One region of the Limosilactobacillus vaginalis genome, then DNA from elsewhere that is predicted to be linked to it. Evidence: predicted binding sites of a transcription regulator. Region 1 holds the regulator's gene; the other holds the start of a gene.
The links. Region 1 encodes CtsR, which represses protease genes until heat stress. Its sites were predicted from a motif close to TTGGTCAAAAAAGGTCAAANA; they were not measured.
Positions count from the first base shown of each region.

Region 1 (15,564 bases):
CAGCAGTAAATGAAGTTTCTCGTGAACTAGCAAGCGGACTAATTGAATTACCCGAGGCGCATGCCCAATTAAAGTCAATTGAACGGCAGACGACTGACTGGTGGCAAAATCCATTAGAAGCATTCGCAGCCGCTATTTTAAGTGCTGCCTTAATGATCGTTTTTACTGGGGACGTTGTTGACTGGTGGGCGGCATTTATCATTGGCGGCTTAAGTTATGCTGTATTCTCGTTCGTTGTCCGTAAATTTAAAATTCAGTATCTTGGTGAGTTTTGTGCATCACTAGTTATCGGAGGCTTAGCAATCTTAACCGTTAAACTTGGGTGGACTCAAAATGCCAATTCAATTATTATTGGAGGCGTAATGCCGCTGGTACCAGGAATTCCCCTAACAAACGCTGCCCGGGACCTTGTTTCTGGGAATCTCATTAGCGGCCCAACTCGCGGAATTGAGGCAATATTAACTGCAGTAGCGATTGGTAGTGCAATTGTAATTGTCATGCGTTTTAGTTAGGAGAAGCGAATGAACTGGGAAAACTTATTCGTACAATTTATTCTTTCATATATATCTACCGTCTGCTTCGGTGTTTTATTGCATATTCCGTTACGGGCGTATAATACGGCTGGAATTATTGGTGGCGGTGTTTGGGTCATCTATTGGATAATGTATTATTATCAGCATACTGGCTTGGCAATCAGTAACCTTTTTGCTGCCATTTTAATTTCTCTGCTTAGTATGGTTGCTGCCCGTCACTTAAAAATGCCGATGATTGTATTTAATGTTCCTGCCTTAGTTCCGTTTGTTCCAGGGGGACAGGCCTACAAACTTGTTCGTAATTTTGCAATTGGTAATTATCAATTAGCAACGGTATATCTTTATCAGGTCATTGTAATTGCTGGGGCGATTACTCTTGGCTTCGGGCTTGGCGAACTACTAATTCGCGCAGTAAACTACTTGCATCTTAGTTTAGTAAAAACTTCAAAATCAAAAAGCTAGGGGTATGGTATACTCTAAATTAATGTTTAATTGATGATAGGAGAAAGATAATGTTAATTGTTCCAGATAATCAACGGTGGAAACGATTTACAATTAGTGGAGTCGTTTTTATTGTTTTGATGCTAATGATTAAGTTCAATTCAACAATTGGAACCACAATGGATGCAGTTTTTCAATCGTTATTTACTAGCCAACGCTTTGAAAATATTGGTTGGTTCCATGCCTTGATGACTTTAATTTCCTTTTTAGCAAGTCCTAAGCTTGATTTGCTATGGGTCCTGATTATTGCAATTGTTTTATGGCTAAGAAATTACCGAATTCCTGCAGTATGGGCAATCTGTACAATTATTGGTGGGGATGTCATAGGAACACTGGTCAAGCATTTTGTAAAACGGGCACGACCAGCACAACACTTAGCTGCCGACGATGGCTATAGTTTTCCGAGCGGTCATACCCTTGGATTGTTTCTGGTTGCTGGGATCCTTTTCCTTGTGGTAATCCCAATAATTCAGAAAGCAGCTGTCCGGACGATTTGCCAATTATTATTAATTTTTGCAATTTTCTTCTTGGCGGTTTCACGGGTATACTTATATGCTCACTGGCCTGTAGATACAATTGCAGCAATGGTTTTGGCATATGCTTGGCTTCAAGTTGCTGAATGGCTATACGTAGCCTGGGCACCAAAACTGCGAGAGCTAAAAATCTTTAGTAATTCAATTTATTAAAAGAAGAACGCAAAGGATCATTTTTGATTTGTTTGCGTTTTTTATTTCCCGGGAAATGGATGGTCTTTTGATGAAAATTAAAACGAAACGCCTTATTGTTGAAAGGGTTCACCGACAAAATGTTATTGAATTAACGCCACTGCTAAAATATCAATCATTATTCCAACAGGCAGGATTAGTTACAGTTGGAAAGGTTGATTTAGTTACTTTAGGGATGCTTGCCCAAACGGAATGTGTACTGCAAATAAGGGAAAGGGGAGAGCAAGGACTACTTGGCTTGATTATCCTTCTCCATTCCTACGATAAAACGGGTGCTATTCTTCCAAAGCAATACGAGGTTGGCTACCTACTTCTTCCACGAAAACAGCATCAAGGGTACATGACAGAAGCGTTAAGTGCCGTTTGCGACCAGTTAAACCGCTCTCAGATCACGGTAACTGCAGAGGTAAGGAGCGATAATGCTTCGTCAATTGGTGTTTTAAGCCGGTGTAATTTTATTCGTATCACTATAAATCCAGGAATGATCGAACTCTGGAAGCGGCAAGATATGGGATGATGGCTTGCGTTATTAAATGATGAGAGTATAATGTTATCGAAATGAAGAGGTTGCATTCTTTATCAGTATTGACTATTAGGAAAATAAGTTCCGGAGTAGTTTTGAAAGGAAAGAATGCCGAAATGCTGCTTAGCTTATTCTGAGCTGCATTGGGTCATGATTGAAAAAGTCATGGACTGTCGCGATAAATCGCGGGGCGCTTCGCTGAACGATTCAATGATAAATCTTGGATCTTCTAATGAGGTTGCCTTGTTGGAAGATCCTTTTTTATTGAGTAAGTCGCTCAGATATTTTACAGGAGGAATTTAAGATGACAGAAGACACGGGTAATGGTCAGGGGCAGATAAAAAGAACACTTAAAACACGTCACCTGGCAATGATTGCTCTTGGTGGAACGATTGGTACTGGTCTATTTATTACCAGTGGTTCGGCAATTTCAACTGCTGGACCAGGCGGGGCTTTAGTTGCATACGGAATCATGGGGATTATGGTTTATTTCTTGATGACTAGCCTTGGTGAAATGTCGACTTATATGCCGCTTACCGGATCGTTTTCTGCATTTTCATCAAAGTTTGTTGATCCAGCACTAGGCTTTGCTATGGGATGGAACTATTGGTTTAACTGGGCGATTACAATTCCAGTTGATGTAACCAGTGCGGGAATTGTAATGAATTTCTGGTTGCCACATGTTCCTAGCTGGGTATTTAGTACGGTTGTCTTGGTTTTAGTATTCCTTATCAACTATTTATCAGTTCGTTCGTACGGTGAAACAGAATACTGGTTAGCATTAATTAAGGTAATTACCGTGATCGTTTTCTTAATTGTCGGGGTTGCAATCATTCTGGGAATTATGGGCGGTCAACCAGTTGGCTTCAGCAACTTCCACTACAAGAAAGCTCCATTTGTTGGCGGCATTCCTGCAATTATTAGTGTATTCTTGGTTGCTGGTTTCTCTTTCCAGGGGACAGAATTAGTTGGGATTACTGCTGGAGAGGCTGCTACTCCTGAAAAGTCAATTTCAAAGGCAATTCATTCAACTTTCTGGCGAATCCTTCTTTTCTATATCTTTGCCATTTTTGTAATTGCATGTGTCCTGCCATACACAGATAAGAACCTGTTAAATTCGGATGTTACTAACATTACGATGAGTCCGTTTACAATCATTTTTAAGCGGGCTGGATTAGCGGTTGCTGCCAGTATCATGAATGCGGTTATCTTAACTGCGGTTGTTTCTGCGGCTAACTCTGGTTTATATGCTTCAACCCGGATGCTTTACTCGCAGGCTCGTGAAGGTTACGCATGGCGATTCTTCGGCTATGTTAACCGTCGGGGAATACCGATTTATGCACTAATTGGGACGATGGTTGTGTCATCATTGGCATTTGCAACTCAGTTTGTGGTTCCTCAAGCTTACCTTTACCTAACAGATGCTTCTGGACTGTGTGGCTTTATTGCATGGCTAGGAATTGCCATTTCACATTACCGGTTCCGGAAAGCTTACACCGCTCAGGGCCATACTGTAAGCGAACTTAAATATCACGCAACCCTGTATCCTTTTGGACCGATTTTTGCGCTTGTTCTTTGTACAATTGTTATTTGCGGGCAGAACGTTGAGGCCTTTGCAAAACTTGACTGGTCAAATATTTTGATTACGTACATGAGTGTACCGTTATTCCTAATTTTGTTCTTCTACTACAAAATTCGTTATAAGACCCATATTATTCCGTTGAAGGAAGTAGATCTTTCTCGGCAGACTAAGGGTGAAAAGTATGACCCAGAACAAAATTAATTAGAATTTGAAGAGGGTTTCTATACCGAGAAAATTTAGGTATGGGAATCCTTTTCGAATTTAGGAAGAGGACTTCTGGTTCAGTCTCTTCTTTTTTTTAATGTTCAATGTTAGAATGGTAAAGTTGTTTTTCATAAATTAAAGGGGGAGAAGCGTTTAATGATTGCACTTGCAGGGACAATAGGCGCCGGGAAAACAAGCCTAACCGGATTGCTGGCTGATCATTTGAATAGCCAAGCATTTTATGAATCTGTTGATGATAATAAGATTTTGCCGCTCTTTTATAAGGACCCGAAAAAGTATGGTTTTTTACTGCAAATTTACTTTTTAAATCGACGACTAGATGAGATTAAAGATTCTTTTGGAAATGATTTAAATGTCCTTGACCGTTCAATTTTTGAAGATGCATTGTTGTTTAAACTCAATGCTGATATGGGGCGGGCAACCGAAACAGAATCGGATATTTACTCATCATTACTGCACAACATGATGGAAGAGTTACCTGAACAACCTCACCAAAAAGCACCTAATCTGCTAATCACGATCCAGGTTTCATTCGAAACAATGCTGGAGCGGATAAAAAAACGTGGTCGGTCATACGAACAGCTCACTAATGACCCATCTCTCTATAATTACTACAAGAACCTTAATGAACGCTACCGTGATTGGTATCAACAATATAATGCTAGTCCTAAAATGCTGATTGATGGGGATAAGTATGACTTTGTCGAAGATCCAGTAGCGGCACGTCAAGTATTGAAAATGATTGATCAAAAATTAATCGAACTTGGTTTGAAATAATTGTTGACACTAAATTTAAATGATGATATATTAATAAAGTTCCATTATGAATATATCATTTTTCGGAGGATTAGCTCAGTTGGGAGAGCATCTGCCTTACAAGCAGGAGGTCACAGGTTCGAGCCCTGTATCCTCCATATGCGGATGTGGCGGAATTGGCAGACGCGCAAGATTTAGGATCTTGTATCTTTTAGATGTAAGGGTTCAAGTCCCTTCATCCGCATTTGAAATAATACTTTATTTCAAAATCATATTGACATCGGTCTGTGACACGTGGTATATTAATTATTGTTGCAGAACAGTTATGCGGAAGTAGTTCAGTGGTAGAACATCACCTTGCCATGGTGGGGGTCGCGGGTTCGAATCCCGTCTTCCGCTCTTTATGCACCCATAGCGCAATTGGATAGAGTGTCTGACTACGAATCAGAAGGTTGAAGGTTCGACTCCTTCTGGGTGCACTACTTAAAAGCGTGGCACACTACTTAGTGTTGTCACGCTTTTTCTTTTCGGAACTTAGCTCAGCTTGGTAGAGCGCTGCGTTCGGGACGCAGAGGTCGCAAGTTCAAATCTTGTAGTTCCGATTATTATAAATGTAGAGAGCAGGGGAAACTAATCTGTTAGTTCTATCCTGCTTTTTTTAGTAGTAGTGACTTGGCGAAAGACACTTTGCTTTAGATTACAATCAATTTTTAGGAACGGCTTATGACAAGGAAATTATTCTACTTATTATTAATACCGGTAATTATTCTGGGAGTGCTTCTCTGGAGCCCGCAAAAAAATGTGAATGCCAGTCAGGTTGATAGAAAAACTAAGCTGGAATTACAAGCATACCTTCATGATCACCATATTAATGGAATTATCCTCGTTAACGGGAAAAAGGATCAACCAGTAGTTTTAAGGAATAAACTTACAACTAATCCAGCACAGGTTGTTACTCCTAATGCCCTATTTCCGATTGGTTCGTTGCAAAAATTGATAACGGGAGTCGCAGTGTACCAGCTCGTTCAAAAGGGTGAACTGAAGTGGAGTACGCCACTAAGCAAATATTATCCCCAAATTCAGGGAAGCGACCAGATAACGTTACAACAGTTAATGACTCATACGAGTGGGCTGCAAAACGATGGTGCGTTACCGAAGAAAACATTAAATAACGAACAAAGTCAGGAACGGTTCTTCCTTCATCACTTTAAGAATACAGCCAATCATGATTGGAACTATCAGGATATTGATTTTGAAATACTAGGTGCGATTATTCGCCAGCGGACTCATGGCGGTTACTATCACTATATTAAAAAGACAATTTTGAAACCGTTGAATCACCATCAGCTAAAAATGGTGTATCAGGTAAAACCGCGTAAAGTACTGCAAACTATGCAACCAGGGATGACTTGGCAGATGCTATCACAAGCCGCTTCGTCAGAAATTGGTGCCGGTGATTTGTTACTCTCACCATTAAACTATTGGAACTTTATTTACCACGGTGTACTCAGTAAGCCAAAACTTATTAAGAACTTTGCTAATCAACCTAAGAGCCAGCGTGAAGCTTATTTTGGCGGTATTTATTTTCAGGGAACGGTTATCCGGGCTAATGGTAGCGAACCGGGATATAATTGCTGCTTCTTTGCGGATTATAAAACTAAAAGAACGCTGATGCTGTTTACCAATAACATTGATTATCAAACTCTGCGCCAAACTGCTGAAGAACTTTATGAAATTTACTATGGTGAGCAAATTCAGCCATAGTGAATAAAATTTATTTGCTAAAATACTCACAATTGGTATTAATTAAGTGATGCTAGCTTCAGTAAATTGGTGGAGAACTAATAGAATATTGGTCTGTCAATTTCCTGTTTATTTATTCACAAAAGCGCTTTAAAAACTGAATTGGATTTGTTATTATATCTTGTGTAAAAGATAACAAGTTCAAAGGAGATTTTAGATTATGAAAGCTGCTGTTATTAACGATCCAGTAGATGGTTACGTTACTGTTAAGGATGTTCAACTTCGGGATCTTAAACCAGGTGAAGCCTTAGTTGATATGGAATATTGTGGTCTTTGTCACACCGACTTGCACGTTGCTGCTGGTGACTTTGGTAAGAAGCCAGGTCGGATTATTGGTCACGAAGGTGTTGGTCGTGTATCTAAAGTTGCTCCTGGTGTTACTTCCTTAAAGGTTGGGGACCGGGTATCAATTGCTTGGTTCTTCAAGGGCTGTGGACACTGTGAATACTGCCTTACTGGTCGTGAAACACTTTGCCGGAACGTTTTGAATGCTGGTTACACTGCTGATGGCGCAATGGCACAACAATGTATCGTTCCTGCTGACTATGCTGTTAAGGTTCCAGAAGGCCTTGACCCAGTTGAAGCTACTTCATTAACTTGTGCCGGTGTTACTATGTACAAGGCATTGAAGGTTGCTGACATTAAGCCAGGTCAATGGGTATCTATCGTTGGTGCCGGTGGTCTTGGTAACTTGGGTATTCAATTTGCCCACAATGTCTTCGGTGCTCACGTTATTGCCGTTGATGGTAACCCTGAAAAGCTTGAAGCTGCTAAGGAAAACGGTGCTGAAATTGTTATCAACCGTCATGATGGCGATGTTGACAAGCAAATCCAAGAAAAGGTTGGCGGTGTTCACGCTGCTGTTGTAACTGCTGTTTCAGCTTCAGCATTTGACCAAGCCGTTGATTCCCTCCGTCCAGATGGTAAGTTGGTTGCCGTTGCTCTTCCACAAGGTGACATGAAGCTTAACATTGCTAAGACAGTTCTTGACGGAATTATCGTTGCTGGTTCATTAGTTGGTACCCGTCAAGACTTAGCTGAATGTTTCCAATTTGGTGCTGAAGGTAAGGTTCACCCAATTGTTAAGACACGGAAGTTAAGTGAAATCAACGACATGATCCAAGAATTAAAGGATAACAAGGTTGTTGGTCGGAACGTTGTTGACTTCAGCTTAGAAGATTAATCTATAAATATCCCCTTTTTGAAATTTAGCGGGAGTGAGATGTTGAGTCTCACAAACGTAAATAAGCTCCTAGAGTAAGGTAAGGCCGAGCTCCGGGGGCTTATTTTGTACTTTTTTCTAAATAATTTGCTAACACTTGCTCTTTATTGAGACTGTTTTCTGGTCCCTAATTTAATATTGTGGTAAAATTTGGTCAAGATTAGTCAAGAAATTTGGAGGTGATGGAATGGAAGAGAAAAGCATTTCTGACATTATTGAGGAGTATTTGAAACAAATACTTGGTGAGTCATCTCAAATTGAAATTCGTCGTTCGGAAATTGCCAACCATTTTGATGTTGTTCCGTCACAAATTAATTACGTAATCAAAACCCGATTTACTATTCAGCATGGATATTTAGTGCAAAGTAAACGTGGTGGTGGCGGTTATATTCGAATTGAGCGCGTTAATTTACTTGATAATGTTGATGTGTTAAACTCACTGATCCAAGCAATCGGGGATTCAATTAGTGAGCGTGATGCTTATGACATTGTTCGAACGCTTTATGATGAAAAGCTGCTGACAAGGCGTGAGGGGGATTTAATGCTAGTTGCCTTGTCAAAGCAGACCCTAAATGTGAATGATTGCAATGTTGAAGCTCGATTAAGAGCAAGAATTTTAATTTCAATGCTTAATCGTTTACGGTATGAGAGCTAGGAGGAAAGCAGTTAATGGATAATATGTTTACACCTAGTGCCAAACACGTCTTGGCACTCGCCCATGAACAAGCAAAGTACTTTAAGCACCAAGCCGTTGGTACTGAACACTTATTACTTGCGTTGGCAATTGAAAGGGAGGGAATTGCTAGCAAGATTTTTGAGCAATTCTCCATTACTAGCGATGATATTCAAGAAGAAATTGAGCGGATGATTGGCTATGGGACCATGGATGACATGGGGCCAGCTGATTACCTTCCATATTCTCCCAAAGCACGGCAGGTATTAGCACTAGCGGGACAGGAAGCACAGCAGTTAAATGCCTTAAAGATTGGTACTGAACACTTATTACTCGCGTTGATTTCAGATGAAGGAATTCTTTCTTCCAGAATTTTAATGAGCTTAGATGTTCTACCCCGACAAATTCGCAAAGTAACCTTGCGGCGTCTTGGTGTTTCAGATATTCAGGCACGACAGCGCTTAGGCAGACAGCCGGGACAACGAACACGAAGATCGCAGACACCAACTCTTGATAAGCTTGCACGTGATATGACCCAAATGGCAAGGGATGGTAAACTTGACCCTGTAATTGGTCGCGACAACGAATTACGACGGGTTGAGCAGATCTTAAGTCGCCGAACAAAGAACAATCCAGTGCTAATTGGTGAACCCGGTGTTGGGAAGACAGCGATTGCTGAGGAATTAGCTCGTCGAATGGCCAACAATGAAGTTCCTGAAGACTTAGCACAGAAGCGATTGATGATGCTTGATATGGGATCGTTAGTTGCCGGAACTAAGTATCGTGGAGAATTTGAAGATCGGTTGAAAAAGGTTATTGACGAAATTCAAAAAGACGGCCATGTCATCCTCTTCATTGATGAATTACACACTTTGATTGGTGCTGGTGGTGCTGAAGGGGCGATTGATGCTTCAAATATCTTAAAGCCAGCTCTTGCTCGTGGTGATTTACAGACAATTGGTGCTACGACTCTTGATGAATACCAAAAGTATATTGAATCTGATGCTGCACTAGAACGACGGTTTGCGACTGTTCAGATTGAAGAACCCACTGAAAATATTGCTTTGCAGATTCTAAATGGCTTGCGGCCAAAATATGAGGAACACCATCATGTTAAAATTGATGATGATGCATTAAAGCAGGCTGTTAAATTATCAAGTCGCTACATCACAGACCGTTATTTACCGGATAAGGCAATTGATTTAATTGATGAGGCTTCCTCAATGGTACGGATTGATGCCGAAGAAAAGGGAAATCATCAACCATCATTAACTACCAGATTAGTACAATTACGGCAACAAAAAGAAGCTGCAATTGAGAACCAAGATTTTGATCAGGCTGCTAATCTCCGGCAAGAAGAGCTAACGTTAAAGGCTAAGGTTGATGAGCAACAGAAAAAGGCTGAGAAGCAATCTGCACAGCGAAAGCTCCACACAACAGGGGAAGATGTTGCAAAAATTGTTGCTGAATGGACCGGTGTTCCGTTGACCCAGCTTAAGAAGAGCGAAAGCGAACGACTAGTTAACCTCGAAAAGGTTCTTCATAATCGTGTCATTGGACAAAATGAGGCTGTATCAGTCGTTGCAAAGGCAATCCGTCGAGCAAGAAGCGGCTTGAAGGATCCGCAACGGCCAATTGGTTCATTTATGTTCCTTGGACCAACAGGAGTAGGGAAAACGGAACTAGCTAAGGCACTAGCGGCGGCAATGTTTGGTTCTGAAGATAACATGATCCGGATTGATATGTCTGAATATATGGAAAAGTACAGTACTAGTCGTTTAATTGGTGCTGCACCGGGTTATGTTGGTTATGATGAAGGTGGTCAGTTAACAGAAAAGGTTCGTCAACACCCATATTCGGTTGTCCTATTAGATGAGGCAGAAAAAGCGCATCCCGATGTCTTTAATTTGTTGCTTCAAGTCCTCGATGATGGCTATTTGACTGATGCTAAGGGACGAAAAGTTGACTTCCGCAATACCATCATTATTATGACCTCTAATTTAGGTGCTACCCAGCTCCAAGATGAAAAAGAGGTCGGATTTGGTGCACGTGATGTTAGTCAGGACTATCAGGCAATGGCATCTGCAATTCGTCAACAATTAAAACTGCATTTCCGTCCTGAGTTCCTGAACCGGATTGATGAAACAATAATTTTCCACTCCTTACAAAAGGATGAACTTCACCAAATTGTTAAATTGATGGTTGCTCAACTAAGAGCACGGGTTGCTGAACAAGGAATTAACTTGAAAGTTACGCCTGCAGCGATTGATGTTGTGGCAACTAAGGGTTACAATCCGGCATATGGTGCTCGGCCATTACGTCGGGCATTGCAGGATCTGATTGAGGATCCGCTAAGCACCGCGCTACTAAGTGGCAACGTAAAAACTGGTGATAACGTTGTTGTCGGTGCTCACCAAGGAAAAATTACCTTGAAAGTAAAAAATGACCACAATGAGCGAATGGTAAAGAATTAAAATTAAAATCGGACTTTGACGTTTGGCTTTTGGAACGTTGAAGTCCTTTTATTTACGGGAAGTTATTAAACATTTCTGTTATCATCTGTTCAACTGAAATTAATAAGAATAAAAATACTATTTTATCTATATCTAATTTGGGAGGAGATAATTTTGCTTAAAAGCTTGTCAAATCAAAGCTTTGGTGGCATTATATATTTATAATGTGATTAATATGTTAGGAGATAGTAAAGTATGAAGAGAGCTGAACAGCTTGAAAAAACACGACAGTCAATTATGAGAACGGCAACTAAGCTCTTCTTGCAAAAAGGCTTCGGTGAAACTTCTACTCGTGATATTGCTAAGCAAGTTGGGATTACTCAACCGGCTCTTTACCATCACTTTAGCGATAAGGAAGTCCTCTATCTAGACGTGATGACTAATTTGAGTAGTAAGGTTCGTAAGGATATTAATAAGGTAATGCGGAAACATAAGCTAACACCTAATGAACAATTGTGGCAAATTACGGTTGTACTGAAAAAACATCACCCAGTAAGTATTTACGATCAATACCACCAAGCAGTTAGTTTGCTTTCAAAGAGTTCCCAACAAAAATTGAACATGATTCTCGCAATGAATTATCTTCAGCCAATTGCTGAGTACTTTAAGCAACCAGAAGTTGAATTACGTCCTGATATTTTGCCGCAAGAAGCTGCTGAATTGTTCTTAGCTGGAATTTCACTGATTTTTGGTACCTACCAGCCAATTGGTGGCCATAACATTAGTGACGATCAACGCGATCAATTAATTTTGGATTGCATTATTAGCGGACTTTCAAAAACAAAATAATTAGTTGAGTAACTCTGTTGACATTTAATAAATTATCTTATATACTACAAAAGTATGTAATTGTGAGTTCTCATATGAACCTAGTGATCTATTGTCCATTAGGTTCAGTAAATAAAACCAAAGGCAGTTTTTAACTGTTTTTGGATTTTTTTTGCTCAAAATTATGATTTTAGTTCATTTGTAACCAAATTGTAATATTTGAACTCACTGAATAAATTAGAGAGGTGAACAGTTTGGCCGGACATTTAGTTAAATACGGTAAGCACCGTACCCGTCGTAGCTACTCCCGAATCAAAGAAGTTCTCGAGCTGCCAAACCTGATTGAAATCCAAACGGACTCATACAAGTGGTTCATGGATAAAGGTTTACGGGAAATGTTTGATGATATTATGCCAATTGATGATTTCCAAGGGAAGTTATCATTGGAATTCGTTGACTATCAACTTTTGGAACCTAAGTATACTGTTGATGAAGCACGTGAACATGATGCAAATTACTCAGCACCGCTTCACGTTACTTTGCGTCTTACTAACCATGAGACTGGGGAAATTAAGTCTCAAGATGTTTTCTTTGGTGAATTCCCATTAATGACAGATCAAGGGACCTTCATTATTAATGGTGCTGAACGGGTTATTGTTTCTCAATTAGTTCGGTCACCAGGTGTTTACTACAATGAAGAAGCTGGCAAGAACGGCCGGCCAAGTTATGGTGCTACCTTTATTCCTAACCGTGGTGCCTGGCTTGAATACGAAACTGATGCTAAGAATATTTCTTACGTTCGGATTGACCGGACTCGTAAGTTACCAATGACTGAATTAATCCGGGCACTTGGCTTTGGTTCAGATGATGAAATCATTGATATGTTTGGTGGCAACAGTGAGACCCTATCCTTAACTTTGGATAAGGATGTTCACAAGAATGCTGAAGACTCTCGGGTTGAAGAAGCACTTAAGGATATCTATGAACGTCTTCGTCCAGGTGAACCTAAGACTGCGGACTCAGCTCGGAACCTATTGACAGCACGGTTCTTTGATCCTAAGCGTTATGATATGGCTCCTGTTGGTCGATACAAGACTAACAAGAAGTTAATGCTGAAGTACCGTCTTCTTGGTGAAACCTTAGCCGAAACCCTTGCTGATCCAGATACTGGTGAAGTGCTTGCGCAAAAGGGTGACAAGGTTACCAAGGAAGTATTGAAGAAGTTAGAACCATACTTAGATCGTGACGACTTTAAGATGATTACCTACACTCCTTCTGATGAAGCCGTGGTTACTGAACCAGTAAAGCTTCAAAAAGTTTTGGTTTACTCCCATGAAGATCCAGAACGAGTTGTTCCAATTATCGGTAATGGCCACATTCCATTGGAATACAAGCATATTGAACCAGCTGATATTCTTGCTTCATTGAACTACTTCTTCAACTTGCAAGAAGGTATCGGCACTACCGACGATATTGACCACTTAGGTAATCGGCGGATTCGTTCAGTTGGTGAATTATTGCAAAACCAATTCCGGATTGGGTTAGCACGGATGGAACGGGTTGTTCGGGAACGGATGTCAATTCAGGATCCTGACACTGTTACTCCACAACAATTGATTAATATTCGGCCAGTTGTTGCTTCAATTCGTGAATTCTTTGGTTCTTCACAATTGTCACAATTCATGGACCAAACCAACCCGCTTGGTGAATTAACTCATAAGCGGCGTCTTTCCGCCCTTGGTCCTGGTGGTTTGACTCGTGATCGGGCCGGATATGAAGTTCGTGATGTGCACTATACTCACTATGGTCGGATGTGCCCAATCGAAACTCCTGAAGGTCCTAACATTGGTTTGATTAACAGTCTTTCATCATATGCTCGTGTTAATAAGTATGGATTCATCGAAACTCCATACCGTCGTGTTTCATGGAAGACTCATAAAGTTACTGACAAGATCGACTACTTAACTGCCGACGAAGAAGATAACTACATCATTGCTCAGGCCAACACGCCTTTGAATGATGATGGTTCATTTGCTCAAGACCAAGTTATGTGTCGTGATAAGGATGATTACATTGAAACGAGCGTTGAGAACGTCGATTACATGGACGTTTCTCCAAAACAAGTTGTCTCCGTTGCTTCCGCATGTATTCCATTCCTTGAAAACGATGACTCTAACCGTGCCTTGATGGGTGCTAACATGCAACGGCAAGCTGTTCCGTTGTTGAACCCTCATGCACCATTAGTAAGTACTGGAATTGACTACAAAGCAGCCCATGACTCTGGGGTGGCCATGATTGCTAAGAAGTCAGGGACAGTTGAATATGTTGATGCTCGTGAAGTTCGTGTTCGTGAAGAAGATGGAACTCTTGATACTTACAAATTAATGAAGTTCCGTCGTTCTAACGGTGGTAAAAACTACAACCAACGTCCAATTGTTAAAGTTGGCGAACATGTAGACGCCGATGATGTTCTTGCTGATGGACCATCAATGGAACAAGGTGAATTAGCCTTAGGTCAAAATCCATTGATTGCCTTCATGACTTGGCAAGGTTACAACTTCGAAGATGCCATCGCAATTAGCGAACGGTTAGTTAAGGATGATGTTTATACATCAATTCATATCGAGTCATACGAATCAGAAGCTCGGGAAACTAAGCTTGGACCTGAAGAAATGACCCGTGAAATTCCTAACGTTGGTGACGATGCACTTAAAGATCTGGACGAAAATGGGATTGTTCGGATTGGTGCTGAAGTTCATGACGGCGATATTTTAGTAGGTAAGGTTACTCCTAAGGGAATGACTGAATTATCTGCTGAAGAACGGTTGCTTCACGCTATCTTTGGTGAAAAGTCACGTGAAGTTCGTGATACTTCTCTCCGTGTTCCTCACGGTGGTGGCGGTATTATCCAAGACGTTAAGGTCTTTACTCGTGAAAATGGGGATGAACTTTCACCAGGTGTTAACACCATGGTTCGGGTTTACATTGCCCAAAAGCGGAAGATCCAAGTCGGTGATAAGATGTCAGGTCGTCACGGTAACAAGGGTACTGTTTCTATCGTTGTTCCTGAAGAAGATATGCCGTATATGCCAGACGGTACACCAATCGACATTATGTTGAGTCCAATGGGTGTGCCAAGTCGTATGAATATCGGACAGTTGCTTGAATTGCACTTAGGAATGGCTGCAAAGCGTCTTGGAATTCACATGGCAACACCAGTATTCGATGGTGCTACTGATAAGGATGTTTGGGATGCTGTTAAGGAATCCGGGTTCCCTGAAGACGGTAAGACAATTCTTTATGATGGTCGTACAGGTGAACCATTTGAAAACCGGATTGCCGTTGGTTCAATGCATTACCTTAAGTTAGCCCACATGGTTGACGATAAGATTCACGCTCGTTCTACTGGTCCATACTCACTTGTTACTCAACAGCCATTGGGTGGTAAAGCTCAGTTTGGTGGTCAGCGGTTCGGTGAAATGGAAGTTTGGGCTCTTGAAGCTTACGGTGCTGCATACACTCTTCAAGAAATCCTTACTTACAAGTCAGACGATACTGTTGGTCGTGTTCGGACTTACGATGCCATCATTAATGGTGAACCAATTCCAAAGCCGGGTGTTCCTGAATCATTCCGGGTTCTTGTTAAGGAATTACAAGCATTAGGCCTTGATATGAAGGTGCTTGATGGTAACCATAATGAAGTTCAATTGAAGAACATGGATGAAGATGATGATGAAGTT
Region 1 covers NZ_CP104399.1:1,492,637-1,508,200, reverse strand. The annotation lists gene N4627_RS07625 (threonine/serine exporter family protein) at 1-512, shown strand, start outside; gene N4627_RS07620 (threonine/serine exporter family protein) at 522-995, shown strand; gene N4627_RS07615 (phosphatase PAP2 family protein) at 1,046-1,720, shown strand; gene N4627_RS07610 (GNAT family N-acetyltransferase) at 1,791-2,276, shown strand; lysine riboswitch at 2,313-2,486, shown strand; gene N4627_RS07605 (amino acid permease) at 2,587-4,065, shown strand; gene N4627_RS07600 (deoxynucleoside kinase) at 4,225-4,866, shown strand; tRNA gene N4627_RS07595 (tRNA-Val) at 4,931-5,003, shown strand; tRNA gene N4627_RS07590 (tRNA-Leu) at 5,007-5,089, shown strand; tRNA gene N4627_RS07585 (tRNA-Gly) at 5,173-5,244, shown strand; tRNA gene N4627_RS07580 (tRNA-Arg) at 5,251-5,324, shown strand; tRNA gene N4627_RS07575 (tRNA-Pro) at 5,374-5,447, shown strand; gene N4627_RS07570 (serine hydrolase domain-containing protein) at 5,569-6,609, shown strand; gene adhP (alcohol dehydrogenase AdhP) at 6,809-7,831, shown strand; gene N4627_RS07560 (CtsR family transcriptional regulator) at 8,058-8,525, shown strand; gene N4627_RS07555 (ATP-dependent Clp protease ATP-binding subunit) at 8,540-11,017, shown strand; gene N4627_RS07550 (TetR/AcrR family transcriptional regulator) at 11,252-11,845, shown strand; gene rpoB (DNA-directed RNA polymerase subunit beta) at 12,070-15,564, shown strand, end outside.

Region 2 (15,564 bases), 660 kb from region 1:
TTCAGCGTTCTTCTTGGACATTAACATTTGATCTTCACGTGGCAGCATAATAGCGTAACCACCAGCACGACCACGAGGCACAATCGTTACCTTATGAACAACTCGGGCGTCATTCAAGACAAGTCCAACAATTGTGTGTCCTGCTTCGTGGTAGGCAACAGTCCGTCGTTCTTGCTTTGATTCAACTCGATCGTGCTTAGCTGGACCAGCAATTACCCGATCTTCAGCTTCATCAAGATCAGCAGCATCGATCTTTGTCTTGTTCCGCCGAGCAGCTAATAACGCAGCTTCGTTCAGCAAGTTAGCCAAGTCAGCACCGACAAATCCAGGTGTTTGCTTAGCAATCTCCTTCAGATCAACGTCATCCGCCAATGGCTTATTCTTAGCATGAACACGAAGAATGGCTTCACGTCCCTTAACGTCTGGACGACCAACCAGGATCTTCCGGTCAAACCGACCTGGACGAAGCAAAGCAGGATCCAAGACATCAGAACGGTTAGTGGCAGCCATAACGATGACACCTTCGTCACCCTGGAATCCATCCATTTCAACCAGTAATTGGTTCAAGGTTTGTTCACGTTCATCATGGCCACCACCCATTCCGGCACCACGACGCCGACCAACGGCATCAATTTCATCAATGAAAATGATTGCTGGCGCTGCTTTTTTGGCCTGTTCGAATAAGTCACGAACCCGGCTAGCACCAACACCGACAAACATTTCAACGAAATCAGAACCAGAAATTGAGAAGAACGGAACACCAGATTCACCAGCAACCGCCTTAGCAAGTAAGGTCTTACCAGTACCTGGAGGACCCTCAAGTAGAACACCAGATGGGATCTTAGCACCCAAACGAGTAAACTTCTTTGGATTCTTTAAGAATTCAACAACTTCAACCAATTCTTGTTTTTCTTCTTCTTCACCAGCAACGTCAGAGAACCGAACCTTGTTTTTCTTGGCATCAGCAGGCTTTGCTTTTGTCTTTCCAAAGCTCATTACTCCACGACCGCCGCCACCTTGGCCAGCTTGACCCATCATCATGTAGAAGAAGAATATCATGATGATTAGTGGCAAGACAGTTAACAGCAAGTTCATCCAAACACTGTTAGATTCCTCTGCCCGTGTACTGATCTTAACGTTATCCCGGTTAGCGTACTTTTGCAGTTGACTAACAGTTACGTCACTTTGTAATACCGAACTTTGGAAGTGGTTAACTTTACTGTTTCGTTGCGTGGCAAAGCCAAAACTATTAGCAGAGTTATTATCAACAGATTGTGGCTTACGGTAAGTACCAGTAATCTTATAAACTCCACCATTTGGCTGTAGTTGGAAACTCTTAACCTTGTTACTCTTCAATTCAGAGATAAACTCTGTTTGTGAGACAGTCTTACTTTGTCCATTGTTTTGGCTTCCACCAAAGAAGAAGTAAGCAATTCCCATAATACATAAGAAAATCACTGCGTAGAAGAGAACGTTATGAGTAAAATTATTGTTTCTCCGATTGTTATTCATAACAACCTCCTATCTACCAGCAACAATAGTGTGGTTACAATTGTAGTGACTATCATAGCATAATTGACAAATATTGACCAGCCAATTATCGCGCTGATAATCACTACCCAACAATGGTCAATTTTACATTTTTTAACTTAACTTTTCCACTGATTTGACAGTAGCTAATCTCAAATAAAAACGGCGAGAGAATTTCTCCCTCGTCGTTCACTCATTAATCCTTTTCATAAACTGCTGGCTTTAGAATTCCAACATAAGGAAGGTTTCTGTAGTACCCCTGATAGTCCAGACCATAACCAACTAAAAATTCATTTGGGACATTAAAGCCAACATAATCAGCCTTAACCTCAACTTGGCGTCCCTCAGGCTTATCTAATAGAGTACATACCTTAACGCTCTTTGCGCCACGTTCTTTTAGGAGATCAATTAGGTACTTTAATGTATGACCAGTATCAACAATATCTTCCATAATAAGAATTGAACGGCCACGAACATCTGACTTCAGATCCTGAACTAGCTTAACCTTCCCAGTAGATGAAGTTCCGCCGTAGTAACTAGAAACATCAATAAAATCAAGTTTAGCCATTATGTCCATTCGTTTGATCATGTCAACGGTAAATAAAACGGCACCAGTCATTACAGAAACAATTAATGGCCGCTGATCCTTATATTCAGCAGTCAATTGATTAGCGAGTTCATCCATCCGCCGATTAATGTCATCTTTACTGTATAAGACTCGTTCAATATCGTTATTCATTCTTTTCTCCTCTTTAAATCGCGCTTGCCAATAAATAGTTGTTGCCACCGAGTAGTGTAGTCACCGGGACGAGTGAACCATCCCCACTTGCGACCAACAACCCAGACAACAGTATCTTGAGCGTCAACAATTACTAGCTGTTGATTACGTTTTGATAACGGTACTTTCTGGTCAATTAAAACCCGACTAACTTTTTGGTGACCGCCATTCTTTAATGGCAGCCGATCTTGTTCTCGCCACCGCCGAACTTTTAATGGTAACTGTTCAGGCGCTAACCACATTTCTTGACAGTGTTCCCCTTGATTAAAGAACGTCTTCTCTTTAGCAACGGCGATTTGATAATCGTTTTCAATTGAATACCAACGGCCCAATTTTACCACAGAATTTATGGAAGGTTGAACTTTTTGTAGCGATTGATTAACATTTTTTACAAATAGCTCAGAATAGTTCTTAAATAGGAACAAATCAGGGGTAACTCGACGCTTAATTTGGGGTAAATGACGATTATTAATATCTGAAAGTACCTGTTCAACGAATCCCCGTTTCAGTCCTAACACCCCGTTTTTCTCCAACCACTTTACTAAAACCAGTCTTTCCTTAGCGAGAGGCAACTGACATAGTGCTTTTATATCCAGATGTCCTTCCTTATTACTAAGCTTTGCTAACTGTTCCTGAGCAAACTGATTTTCAAGTTCAACCGCTAATTCTAACTGTTCATGGTAGTTGCTTAAGGCGGCTAAGAAGTTGGAATTTTCTTTTTCTAATAATGGAATAACTTGATGACGAAAGCGATTGCGACTAACAGTCAGTTCACGGTTAGTTAAATCCTCGTACCACTTCAAATGATTATTAACCGCATATTCACGCAATCGTTGTTTAGGAAAGTTTAAAAGAGGTCGTTCAAGCGTCCCTGATGCAAAAGGCCGCTTCTCTTTAATCCCGATTAACTGGTGCAATTGGCCACCACGAGTAAGTTTCATTAGCATTGTTTCTGCAAGGTCATTTTGGTGATGAGCTGTCAGTAAAATCGTTGCTTGTTCATCTTTCATTACCTGAGCAAAAAAGCAATAACGCATTTTCCGAGCAGCTTCTTCAATTCCGTTCTGTGGGTGCTCTGTCAATGGCCAGTGATGAACAACTAATTTAAGCCGGTGATCTTCACAATAATCCCGAATAAATTGTTCCTCTTCTTCACTCTGCTTTCGTAACCGGTGATTGACATGGGCAACAATTATTTGGGGACGTAAGCTTGCGGGAAGCTCCTGCAACAATGCTAACAAGACCATTGAATCTACTCCCGTTGAAACTGCCACAACTACCCGATCGTTTTTATCAAAAAAGCGACCCCGTTCCAGGTGCCGCTTAAATTCGTTGTTTAATTCCATCTTAGCTCCGACGACCGCCACGACCGCCACGCTTACCATCAGTTTGACGCTTTAATGTTGAAAGACGGGATTCGCTTTCCTTTAAGTATCCAGCTAACATTTCATCAAAATTTTCGTGGTGTCGCGATTGGTGATGGCCTGAGTTGAATCCACGATGGTAACCATGCTGACCTTGACGCTCAAAATCATTATTCCGGTGTTCATGATGCTCGTGATGGAAGTTATTATGACGGTGTTCGCCACGTTCCTCGTTATGATGGCGTTCTTCACGATGACGCTCTTCCGCATCCTTCATGGATAAAGCAATTTTGCCATCATCACCAACTTTAGTAACCTTAACAGTTACCGTATCACCAACTGATAAAACATCATGAATGTCCTTTACATAATTATTTGAGATCTGACTAATGTGTACTAAACCAGTTTGGTTATCATCCAAATCAACAAAGGCTCCAAAATTAGTAATTTCTGAAACCTTACCCGAAACCTTTGCTCCAACTTCAATTGACATGAAATTAATTGATCCTCCTCAAGCCACAATATTGTGATAAATGTACGTTGAGTATACCATACTTCAAACCAGAAAAGGTGCTAAACCTAAGAAAAAAACAGGAACAAGTTATTCATGACCCTGTTCCTGTTGTTTGTTGCTAATTATCTAAATTATAAACTGTCTCGCCTTTTTTCGTGTAGTTGTACTTTGAGCGAATTATTTGTTGCAGATAATCGGGATTATGTAATTGCTTTTTCTCTTGTTTAAGGTCTTTCCCAATGTCCTTTTGACGGGCTAACTGAGTCTTTGAAGTACGAATACTTGCATTAATCTTTGCTAAAGACCGCTTGCTTTGAATAATCTGAAAACCAAGAAGCAAAAAAATAACCGAGAAGATCAACAAAATTCGTTTGCAACGCTTAATATGCGCACGACGAACTAACTGCTGATTAACAGTCATCTGCTGCGCATAAGGCGTATTAATTTGTGAAATTTTGTTAGATCGACCCCTCATTTTTACTGCCCCCTAATTTGGCTTATCACGGATTAAGTATAACAGCTTTTTGGGGAAATTGTCTATAAACATTTAAAATTATTAAATATTTTATTAATAACTGTTTAAAATCAGCTTTAATCAAAATTCTCCGCATAGGTTTCATCAATAATTTTGTACATATTTTCCGCTTCACTCTTCTTGGTTGTTTCAACAATTTGGTTAACCTTGACCGTTTCGGTCTTATTACCAAACTTAATTGTTAGCGTATCACCCGCAACAACCTGACTTGAAGACTTAGCTGGTCGATTATTAATCAAAATTCTGCCTTGATCAGCAATCTCCTTGGCAACGGAACGGCGCTTAATAATCCTTGATACTTTAAGAAACTTATCTAGTCGCATTTGATCCTCTTCTTTCTCCTATTTGGTTTTCTTTAGGTTGCTCAATGCCGTAACAAACTTTAGAAGCTGGTGGAGCCAATCATCAATGGTCATCTTCGGTTGAATTACCAGTCGAACATTCAGCTGACGATCATTTTCACCAATCGTTGCCTTAAATTTTGTTTGGGCTAATTCTTTAATAATTTGTGGTGCCGTAATGTTCCGACTCCCTTTTTCGGTAAAAGTAATCATGATTTGATCACGTTGCCGTTTGATGCTTGCAATCATTGCTAAATCCGCATGGAGCTTCAACTGACTAATCAGGAGTAAATTCCCGACAGCCGTTGGATAATCACCAAAGCGATCAATCAAGTCACCTTGAATATCAAGGAGTTCTTCATCACTAGCTGCGGTCCTGATGGTCTTATATAACTCAATCTTCTGTTGTTGGTCGTTAATGTAATCATCAGGCAAGTAGGCTTCAACACCCAGCTCGATTTCCGCATCTGACTTATCAACTTGCTTTTTCCCCTGCTTCTTAGCAACAGCATCACTCAGCATTGAAGAATACAGGTCATAACCGACCGAATCAATAAAGCCGTGCTGCTGCTTTCCAAGAAGATTTCCGGCACCACGAATTGATAGGTCGCGCATTGCAATCTTAAATCCTGACCCTAACTCGGTAAAATCACGAATTGCCGCTAACCGTTTCTCACCCAGCTCCGTTAAAACCTTATTCGGCTGGTACATAAAGTAGGCATAAGCAACCCGATTGCTCCGACCAATTCGTCCACGAATCTGATACAGCTGGGCTAAACCCATTCTGTCAGCATTCTCAACAAAGAGGGTATTAACATTCGGAATATCGACCCCAGTTTCAATAATCGAAGTCGTCACTAACACGTCATACCCGCCCTGAATAAATTCGTAAAGGACAGATTCAAGCTGGTTCTCACTCATTTGTCCATCAATGTAGCCAATCCGTGCTTCAGGAACTAACTGTTGCAAGCGAGCGACGGTCTCTTCAATGTCCATTACCCGGTTATGCAGATAATAAACTTGTCCTCCCCGCTGCATTTCCCTAAGGATTCCATCACGAATTGCACCCGAATTTTGTTCCATCACATAAGTCTGAATTGGGTACCGACCAGCAGGAGGTGTTTCCAGAACGGACAAATCACGAACACCAAGCATCGACATATGAAGTGTTCGAGGAATCGGTGTGGCTGTCAACGTTAGGACATCAACATTGTTCTTTAATTGTTTCAGTTTTTCCTTATGTTTAACCCCGAAGCGTTGTTCCTCATCAACAATTAATAGCCCTAAGTCCTTGAAATGCACATCCTTAGATAGGATTCGGTGCGTACCGACGACAACATCAACCGTCCCGTCAGCAAGCCCCTTTTCGGTTTCTTTCAGTTCTTTTCTTGTCTTAAAGCGGGACATCAATGCAATCTCAATCGGAAAACCTTCAAACCGTTTCTTCATCGTGTCGTAATGTTGTTGGGCTAAGACGGTCGTTGGCACAAGAAAGGCTACTTGCTTTCCGCCAGTAACTGCTTTAAAAATTGCCCGTAAAGCAACTTCAGTTTTCCCGTAACCAACATCCCCGACCAGCAACCGATCCATTGGTTTAGCCTTTTCCATATCTTCCTTAATTTCCGCAATACTTCGCAATTGATCACGGGTTTCGGAGTAAGGGAAGTTAGCATCAAATTGTTTTTGGAGGTAATCGTCCTTAGGGAAAGCGTACCCTTTTTCGGTTTCCCGTTTGGCATATAGATCAACTAACTCGTCAGCAATATCTTCAACTTTAGAAGCAACGCGACGTTTAGTCTTAGCCCATTCGTTACCACCCAGCTTGTTAATATGAGGAGTCTTTGATTCAGCTGAAACATATTTTTGCACCAAGTTTAATTGGGTAACCGGAACAAAGATCTGCGCATTATTCCGGTAATTAATTACCATGTAATCCTGGTGAACACCATCAACTTCCATGGTCCGGATTCCGCTAAAAATTCCAATCCCGTGGTTAACGTGAACCACATAATCTCCAGGCTTTAAGTCTAAGTAATTCTTAATCCGTTCGGCGTTAGCAAGCTTCTGCGGACGAATTCGCCGTTTCTTGACCTGCTTAAACATTTCCCCCTCAGTAATGATTACTAGACCCATCTGGGGAATTTCAAAGCCGTTTGCCAAGTTGGTTGGCACTAACTGAACAATATTTTGCTGAAGACGATTCAACTCGGTTGAGGTAACTTTAATCCCAAAATCATCCATTGTTTGGGCAATCTGGTTCCGACGTTCCTTGCTAGTCGCCATTAAAATAACGGTTTGCCCCTGATCAAGCCACCGTTGCATTTCAGTTTTTAACAGTGGCATTTGGCCAAAGAACCGTTGCATTGTTCGACTACCAAAGTCGGTAAGGGCCTTGAACCGTAACTGGCCCATCCCCTTCCGGAAGAGCGCCCAAAAGTCTTGAGCATGTTTGTCACGACTGATTAGCTGACCAACATCGTGACCAAGACTAACCGCATGTAAGATTTGGTGATGCTTGGCCTTATCTTCCAGCCATCCTAATTCTTCTTCACTGATCTCCTTAGCTGTCTGCTTAATCCGTGTCCAATCATCAATATGAACCGCACCATCGGCAGAAAGATAATCCAAAAGAGAATGTCCCTGCGGATAAATCAAATTAGTATAGGTAAGAAATTCGTTAGTTAACTGGTGCTGCTTTAGATCCGTAAGCAGTGGTTCAAACCGGTTTGCCAGTTGCTCTAGTTCATCCTCCCCATCAGCTTGACGCTTTAACTGTCCATACTGTTCGGCTAGTTTTTCTTCTACTCGCTTAAACTCATTAACCGGAAGAATAAAGTCAGTTGCGGGAAGGATCTCAACTTCGTCAACGTTTTTGATGCTTCGTTGCGTACTAGCATCAAAATACCTCAAGGAGTCAATCTCGGTATCGAACAGGTCAACCCGCACCGGATCATCGGTATTTAAGGAGTAAATATCAATAATTGATCCGCGAACCGCAAAGTCTCCTGGTCGCAGAACCATCTTTTGGCGCTGGTATCCCATTGAACTTAATTGGTCTGCTGCTTTTTCAGGATCAATTTCACCACCGACCTTAAGTGATAACTCTGCCTGCTTAAATAATTCTGGCGCAACGATATTTCGTCGAAGTCCGGCAGTTGATGCAATCACAATTGCCGGTTTGTTATTAATTAATGCGTTCAATGCTTGAACTCGCTGTAGTCGATAATTTGGTGAACTCGTTGCTACTTCAGCAGCTAAAACTTCTTCTACCGGGAATTGATAAATTTCTTCTTCTGGTAACAGGTTCTCTAAATCCGCTGCCAACTCCTGCATATGAAAAAGACTATCAGTAATCACTAATTGGGGCTGGTTAAGGCTCTTCTGCAGTGCCGTAAGCAGTAGCGTTCGTGCCGAGCCAGAAATACCAGTAATTAACTGTCGCTGATGCTTTTGGATTGCTGTCAAGACTTGCTTAAATTCCTTTGTTCGGGTGCAAAAATCTGTTAATTCCATGGTTTCTCCTCCTTTCTGTTACAATTTTTAATAGTAAATGCGCTCGCCAGGAACTTGCTAGAGCTAATGTTCTAGGCGACTGAGCCGAAACGCGCTCGCCGTGACCGCAACTTCCGCCTAGGGTTAGGCAACTTAGTTTAAACGTGCTTCGCCCGAGTTTCCTAGAGCTAGCAACCTCCTTCCTAGGCCACACAGCCGAAATGCACTCGCCAGGAACTTGCGGAAAGATAACACCCTCCCTCCTAGGCGCAAGACGCCTTTGTCGGGAGTTAGTGTTATCTTTCCGCAAGTTCTTTGCTGGCTCGCGCTCTAGTTATATTCATTCATCAACTGGGCAAAGTTTTCGCCGTTGATCCAGTCTTCGAGGGCGTGTTCGGCGGTAAGGACGGCTTGGTCGAAATCTGGGCGTTCTTCTTTAGTGAATTTACCAAGAACGTGGCTAACAACGGTGCCGTGTTTAGGATGATCAATTCCGACCTTAATGCGGTTAAACTTATTAGTTCCTAATGCGTTAATGATGCTCTTCAACCCATTATGACCACCTGAAGCACCATGAGTCTTCAACCGAACTTTACCTACTGGCATATCAAGATCATCATTAACTACTACTAAATCATCAAGATCAATATCATAATAATCAACAAGCGGACCAACAGCTCTTCCAGAATCATTCATGAAGGTGGTTGGCTTGACGATCATTACTTTCTCACCATTGATCATTCCGGTAACGGCAACAGCCTCTTGCTTAAGATGCGTAAAGGCTCCCAAGTGATAATCACGGGCTAATTGTTCTACTACCATAAACCCGGTATTATGACGAGTTTCATCGTAGCGAGTTCCGATATTTCCTAAGCCGACAATCATTTTCATTGTTTTAATTCGTCCCCTTTAAGTCAAATGCAAAAAGGCCGCCTTAGTTGCAGCCTGATGCTTATTTATTTCGTTCAATTCTGATTATGTAGAATTACCTGAATGTTATTATACCCTAGCCATGACTAAAACTAAAACAATTAACTTCGCCCTTCTTTAGGTATCATATTAGTTATTCTTAATTCTCTCATTTTATTCTAATACTAAGATCAATTCTGTGTTATGATGATTTATGCACTTAATACGTTTTATTTAGTAAAGGAAGAACATTATGATTTTTAGTTCGCTCATTAAAAAAAAGGCAGACCTTACCACCCTGCCCGAAACCGCAACCCTTCAGGAAGCATTGACTGTCCTGGAAAATACTGGGTATCGTTGCGTACCAATTTTAGATAAGTCTGGGAAAATTTTCCGTGGTAATATCTACAAAATGCACATTTACCGTCACAAGTCACGAAATGGCGATATGACGCTCCCAGTAACCTCATTACTTAAAAACTCTACCAAATTTGTTTCCATCGACTCTGCTTTTTTCTCCGTATTCTTTGCGATCCGTGATCTCCCATACATTGCTGTTTTAGACGAAAACAACCAATTCTATGGCATCCTAACTCACAACCGTTTGCTCCGAATGCTAGCAGCCGGATGGAACGTTAACAACGGTAGCTACGTTTTAACTGTCGTTGCCCATGATGAACGAGGCGCCTTAATGAATGCCGCAAAGGAAATTACCCGTTTCTGTCAAATCGTTAACGTTATTTCTTTAGATCCTGATCACTCATCTGTTAAGCAGGTTCTGTTTACTTTGCCAACAGATGTTGATCATGACCGAATGGAGCGAATCGTTCGACGGTTGACCAAAAAGGGCTTTGAAGTTACTGAAATTGAAGATTTACATGAAGCTTAAAAAAGGAACCAACATGTTGGTTCCTTTTTTTGATCCCTTTATTAGTTAAAGTGTAATTAACTGCTACATTTCAGCAGAAGCTTTCCGGAATTAATTTCTACTGCAACATAGTCTAAACGTGCTTCGCTCGAGTTTCCTAGAGCTAGCAACCTCCTTCCTAGGCGCGAGTCGCCTTCGTCAGGAGAAATTGCTAGCTTTCCGGAAACTCTTTGGAGCGAAGGCACTCTACTTTAAATTCACCCTTGTTTCCGCTGGTTTGGTTTGAGCGAGGATTTTGCCGTGGCGGACATTGGCTAATACTTCGACATGCTTGTTCAAGGCGTTGTAAAAGTCAGGAGCGTTTAACAGGATAAAGTTAGCTGGCTTGCCAACTTCAATCCCGTATTGGTCGGTAATATGAAGTGTTTTAGCTCCATTATATGTAACAAACTTAAATGCATCTTGAAGCTGGTGGTAGCCCATTAAATGACCAGCATAAACACCCATGGTTACAGCATCAAGCATGTTTCCATTACCAAGTGGGTTCCACGGATCCCGAACATCGTCTTCACCAAAGGAAACGTTCATCCCCGCTTCAGTTAATTCCTTTACCCGAGTCATTCCCCGACGCTTTGGATAAGTATCAAACCGGCCACCAAGGTGAATATTAACTAATGGGTTAGCAACAAAGTTAATCTCACTCATCCTTAATAGGCGGAATAGCTTATAAGTATAGGCATCATTGTATGATCCCATTGCAGTTGTATGACTTGCGGTTACCCGATCTTTCATTCCCCGTTCATAGGCTTCGGTTGCTAAAACTTCGAGGTTCCGTGAAGCGGGGTCATCAATTTCGTCACAGTGAACATCAACCAGTCGATCATAATGGTCCGCCAACTTCATTAAGAAATGCACTGATTGCCAACCATACTCAGTAGTAAATTCAAAATGAGGAATTCCACCGACAACATCAAGTCCTTCCTTAACGGCTTGTTCCATTAATTCACGGCCATGAGGAAAACTCAGAATCCCTTCTTGAGGAAACGCTACTAACTGTAAATCAATCTGATCCTTTAACTCTTCTCGTAACTCCAATAAGGCTCGAGCGGCAATTAAGTGAGGATCCGTAACGTCAACGTGACTCCGAATATGCTGGATTCCGTGACCAACCATGTTCTTAATTGTAGCTTTGGCTCGCCGCTTAACATCTTCAATCGAAAGGTCCTGCTTCCGTTCGCTCCAAATCCGAATACCATCGAATAAAGTTCCCGTTTCGTTCCATTCAGGCTCACCAGCCGTTAGCGTAGCATCCAGGTGAACATGGGAGTCAACAAACGGTGGCAACATCAATGCACCATTACCATCAATGACTTTTTCATCTTCACGCGGCTTAATTTCAGTAGCAATTTCAGTAAATTGACCATTAGTAACGCGGACATCCTTCAACTCTTCATCATTATCAATGTGTACACTTTTAATTAACATGACGTGATCCTTTCCGGTCATAAATGGCCATTAAAATGTAATACAACAATCCGCTTAGCACCATATCAACAAATGTGGCTCCAACCGTGTTGGCAAAAAATGGCATTTGGTGAACGGCAATAAAGAACGCTACTCCCAATGCAAAGACAAGGTAGGCAATCCAGTTAAAGCCGTGATGGTACCAGTACTTACCGTTAATTAAGCCTAATTGCTTAACCTCATAGTGACGGTGCGCACGAATATAGAAATCAGTACAAATAATCGCAATTGTTGGTCCAAGAACCATCCCAACATAATCAAGGAACGATTCAAAAGTATCCAAGAAGCTCCCAACAAACATTGGAATAAAGGTTACGATTGTTGCTAAGAGAACCACGATCCACAATGAGTATTTTAACCGTAACCGAATAAAGATGTTCGATAAGGCTGACCCGGCAGCAAGCAGGTTAACCGCGTTGGCAGTCATTGACGTCAGGATAATAACCAAGAATGCGACAACTCCAAGGCCTAACTTGCTTGCAATTGTTGACGGATCTGAGTTGTTGGCATTATAAACACCACTTGAAATGGCGATACTAATTGTGGAAATTAAACCAATAAAGGCAAACCACACAACCCCAATCAATGCTCCCCAAAATGGTGTATGGATCGCATTATTCTTAATTGAAGTAAAACGGGTAAAGTCAGCACCGGCAGTCACCCAGGCCAGGTTAAAAGCAGCTACGTAATCAATTGCTGCTCCGGTAGCCATCCGTGCCTTTGCTGGTACATGCCAGCCAATAATTTGGTCCATTGAAACTGTCTTGAAAACAGCAACAGATTCCCAAAGCACAAAAATGAAGACAAGGACAATTCCAATTCGCTCAATCAGCTGAACCGACCGTGAACCACTGGAAACACTGAGAATATGGAGAACACTCATAATCAAGATTCCAACAACCAGCCCTTTATCACCGCCCGGTTGTCCCCAAAGCGGCCAGTGAAGCAACTGGTGAAAAATAAGGCTAACTGATTGAGCAGCAATAAAGGTATTAACTGCCGTCCACCCAATAAACTGAGTAATGTTAACTAGTGATGGCAAGTAGCTACCGCGTTCCCCAAAGGACGCCCGGCTAATTGCCATGGTCGAAACCCCTGTTTTATAACCAATATAACCAATTAGACTCAGGAATACATATGATAAGGCCGATGAAAGGACCAGCACCTTCATTGCCACAGCGAATCCACAAGCCGCAAGAACACCACCGACAAACCAGGTTCCGTTATTTGCGTTTGCCCCAACCCAGGTCGCAAACATGTCCCATCTTGTTGTTCGCCGACTCTTCATGGGAATACTTAAGATCGGCGTGTGTTGTTTATCTTCCACAATCGTTCCTCCTAAATAAATAACCTTGAGTCCCGTAAAGAACTCAAGGCTATCCAATCTCTGCGTGGTCGACTGTAGATCACTGCTTATTAATTCGGTAGTCTTTTGTAGTCTCACGGGGCTACATTAAAGGACCTATAAAATTAACTAAATTATATCAAATGGATCAACGATGTCAAGCAACTAATCAGTATAAACCCGGTGAACCCGGTTGTTGATATTCGTCATAATTTCATAGTTGATTGTTCCTGCTTGATCAGCAAGATCATCAGCCGTGATTTCCTTATCTCCAGACCGGCCCATTAAAACGACCCTAGTCCCAACCGGGTAGGGCTTAGGCAGACGAATCATCATTTGGTCCATGCAAACCCGACCGGCAATATCACAAAATTGACCGTCGACAAGGACCTTGTACCCTGTCATACAGCGTGGGTAACCATCAGCGTAACCGATTGGCAAGGTTGCTAACCACTCATCTTCCTGTGCAGTATAGGTTGCACCATAGCTTACTGATTCACCAGCCTTGAGCTTCTTAACAAAACTAATACTGGTAACCAACTGTTCCACTGGTTTTAAGTCAAGAGTCGCAGCTAATTCACGACCAGATGGATTTTGTCCGTACATCGAGATTCCCATTCGGACAGTATTGGCAGTGATTTTTTCTTGATGCCACATTCCGGTAGCAGAGTTTGCCATATGAACAAATGGCGGTAGTTCGTTTAAGCTATTGACGAATTGTTCCCACCTATTAACTTGTTTGTTAAAGTAGCTTTCATCTGCACTATCTGCCGTTGCAAAATGGGTAAACATTCCTTCAAATTCAAATTCACGGTGTTCACGGACAAACTCAACTGCTTCATTAAAGCTCTCAACGGTCGTAAAGCCAATCCGCCCCATCCCTGAGTCAATTCCCAGGTGAACCTTTAATGGCTTAGTCCAGTGATTGGCTGATGCTAATTGGTGATAATTTTTAAGCCAGTCTAAAGAACCAACCGTTAGTGACACCCCAGCTTCCGCAGCGACATGCGCATTTTCAACTGGAGTAATTCCGAGAACCAGAATCAATTTGGTAATCCCGTTATCCCGTAATTCCAATGCTTCATCCAAAATTGCAACACAGGCTCCTGTTGCACCGGCACCAATTGCTGTTTGGGCTACCGGAACCAAGCCATTACCATAAGCATTGGCCTTAACGACTGCAAAAATCTTACTGTTAGGAGCCAGCTGCTTTTGCTGTTCCTGAATATTGTGTCTGATCGCGCCTAAGTTAACAATTAATTTTGTATCTCGTAAACGTCCACTAATCATTTGTTTCCTCCAAGAGAATTTCTGTTATTACATTTACTGCAGTATGGCTAACCGATGCATGGACCCGGCCCTCAAATGGTGCCTTAGTAACAACTGGCGCACCAAGTTCGTTATCAACGATCTCAATATCTTGAAAGCCAACTGCACTACCGATTCCTGTCCCGTATGCCTTTGAAAAGGATTCTTTTAGCGACCAGCGACCGGCTAAGTATTCTAACGCACGTGGGCCACCTAGCTGCTCATACTGCTTTTTTTCCGCTGGCGTCAATATTTTGCTAACAAATTGGGGATGCTTTTGAAGCATTTCCTGAATTCGTTTAATTTCAGTGATATCAATTCCAATCCCTTTAATCACTGTCATAACCTCTTATATTAATAAAATTTGCCTGTCAATATTGTTTGAACCCTTATTTTCGCACAAATAAATAATAATTCGCAAGATTGCATTATTTTACTTTGAACCTTACCGCAAATTATCTATAATAAATAGGTGTAAAAATTTAATTACGAATATCTTAAATTTTTGCTGGGACAATTAACTAACCTACCATGACGTATTAAACTCGTTATGGTATATTAGCTTTTATGAGCGAAAGGAGCGATTCGTAATCTTTAGTAAAAGCATTAAGAATCATCCTGCACTAACATTCATCTTAAAAACGGTATTCTACTTTATCGTTATTCTCCTGCTAATTTACCTATACGGTTATTATGGAGCAGGTCAAGAACCGTTCATTTACAATGAATTCTAATGTGGAGGAAATAGAATTGAATACAAATATCGTTACTGTCTTTGACCAAGTTGCCAAGGATAATTCAACGCGGGTTGCTTATGACGAAATGGGAAAGCAAACAAGTTATGCTGAATTAAAAGCTAATTCAGATAGCTTAGCTGCTTGGCTTACTAAGCAAGATTTGACTCACCAAAGCCCAATTCTGGTGTTCGGTGATCACCAAGTTGAGATGATTACTAGTTTCTTAGCAGCATTAAAGGCGGGACATCCGTATATCCCCGTCTCGACTGATTCCGCAATTCCACGGATCCAATCAATTCTCGATACTGCTAAGCCAGAA
Region 2 covers NZ_CP104399.1:271,554-287,117, reverse strand. The annotation lists gene ftsH (ATP-dependent zinc metalloprotease FtsH) at 1-1,512, opposite strand, end outside; gene hpt (hypoxanthine phosphoribosyltransferase) at 1,727-2,269, opposite strand; gene tilS (tRNA lysidine(34) synthetase TilS) at 2,266-3,654, opposite strand; gene N4627_RS01235 (S1 domain-containing RNA-binding protein) at 3,656-4,165, opposite strand; gene N4627_RS01230 (FtsB family cell division protein) at 4,305-4,661, opposite strand; gene N4627_RS01225 (RNA-binding S4 domain-containing protein) at 4,778-5,044, opposite strand; gene mfd (transcription-repair coupling factor) at 5,063-8,575, opposite strand; gene pth (aminoacyl-tRNA hydrolase) at 8,885-9,445, opposite strand; gene cbpA (cyclic di-AMP binding protein CbpA) at 9,717-10,352, shown strand; gene codA (cytosine deaminase) at 10,578-11,816, opposite strand; gene N4627_RS01200 (cytosine permease) at 11,806-13,182, opposite strand; gene alr (alanine racemase) at 13,366-14,490, opposite strand; gene acpS (holo-ACP synthase) at 14,483-14,845, opposite strand; gene N4627_RS01185 (teichoic acid D-Ala incorporation-associated protein DltX) at 15,099-15,242, shown strand; gene dltA (D-alanine--poly(phosphoribitol) ligase subunit DltA) at 15,259-15,564, shown strand, end outside.
Region 2: a site for CtsR is predicted at 1,573-1,593, ahead of ftsH (ATP-dependent zinc metalloprotease FtsH). Genes of this name have one in related genera too.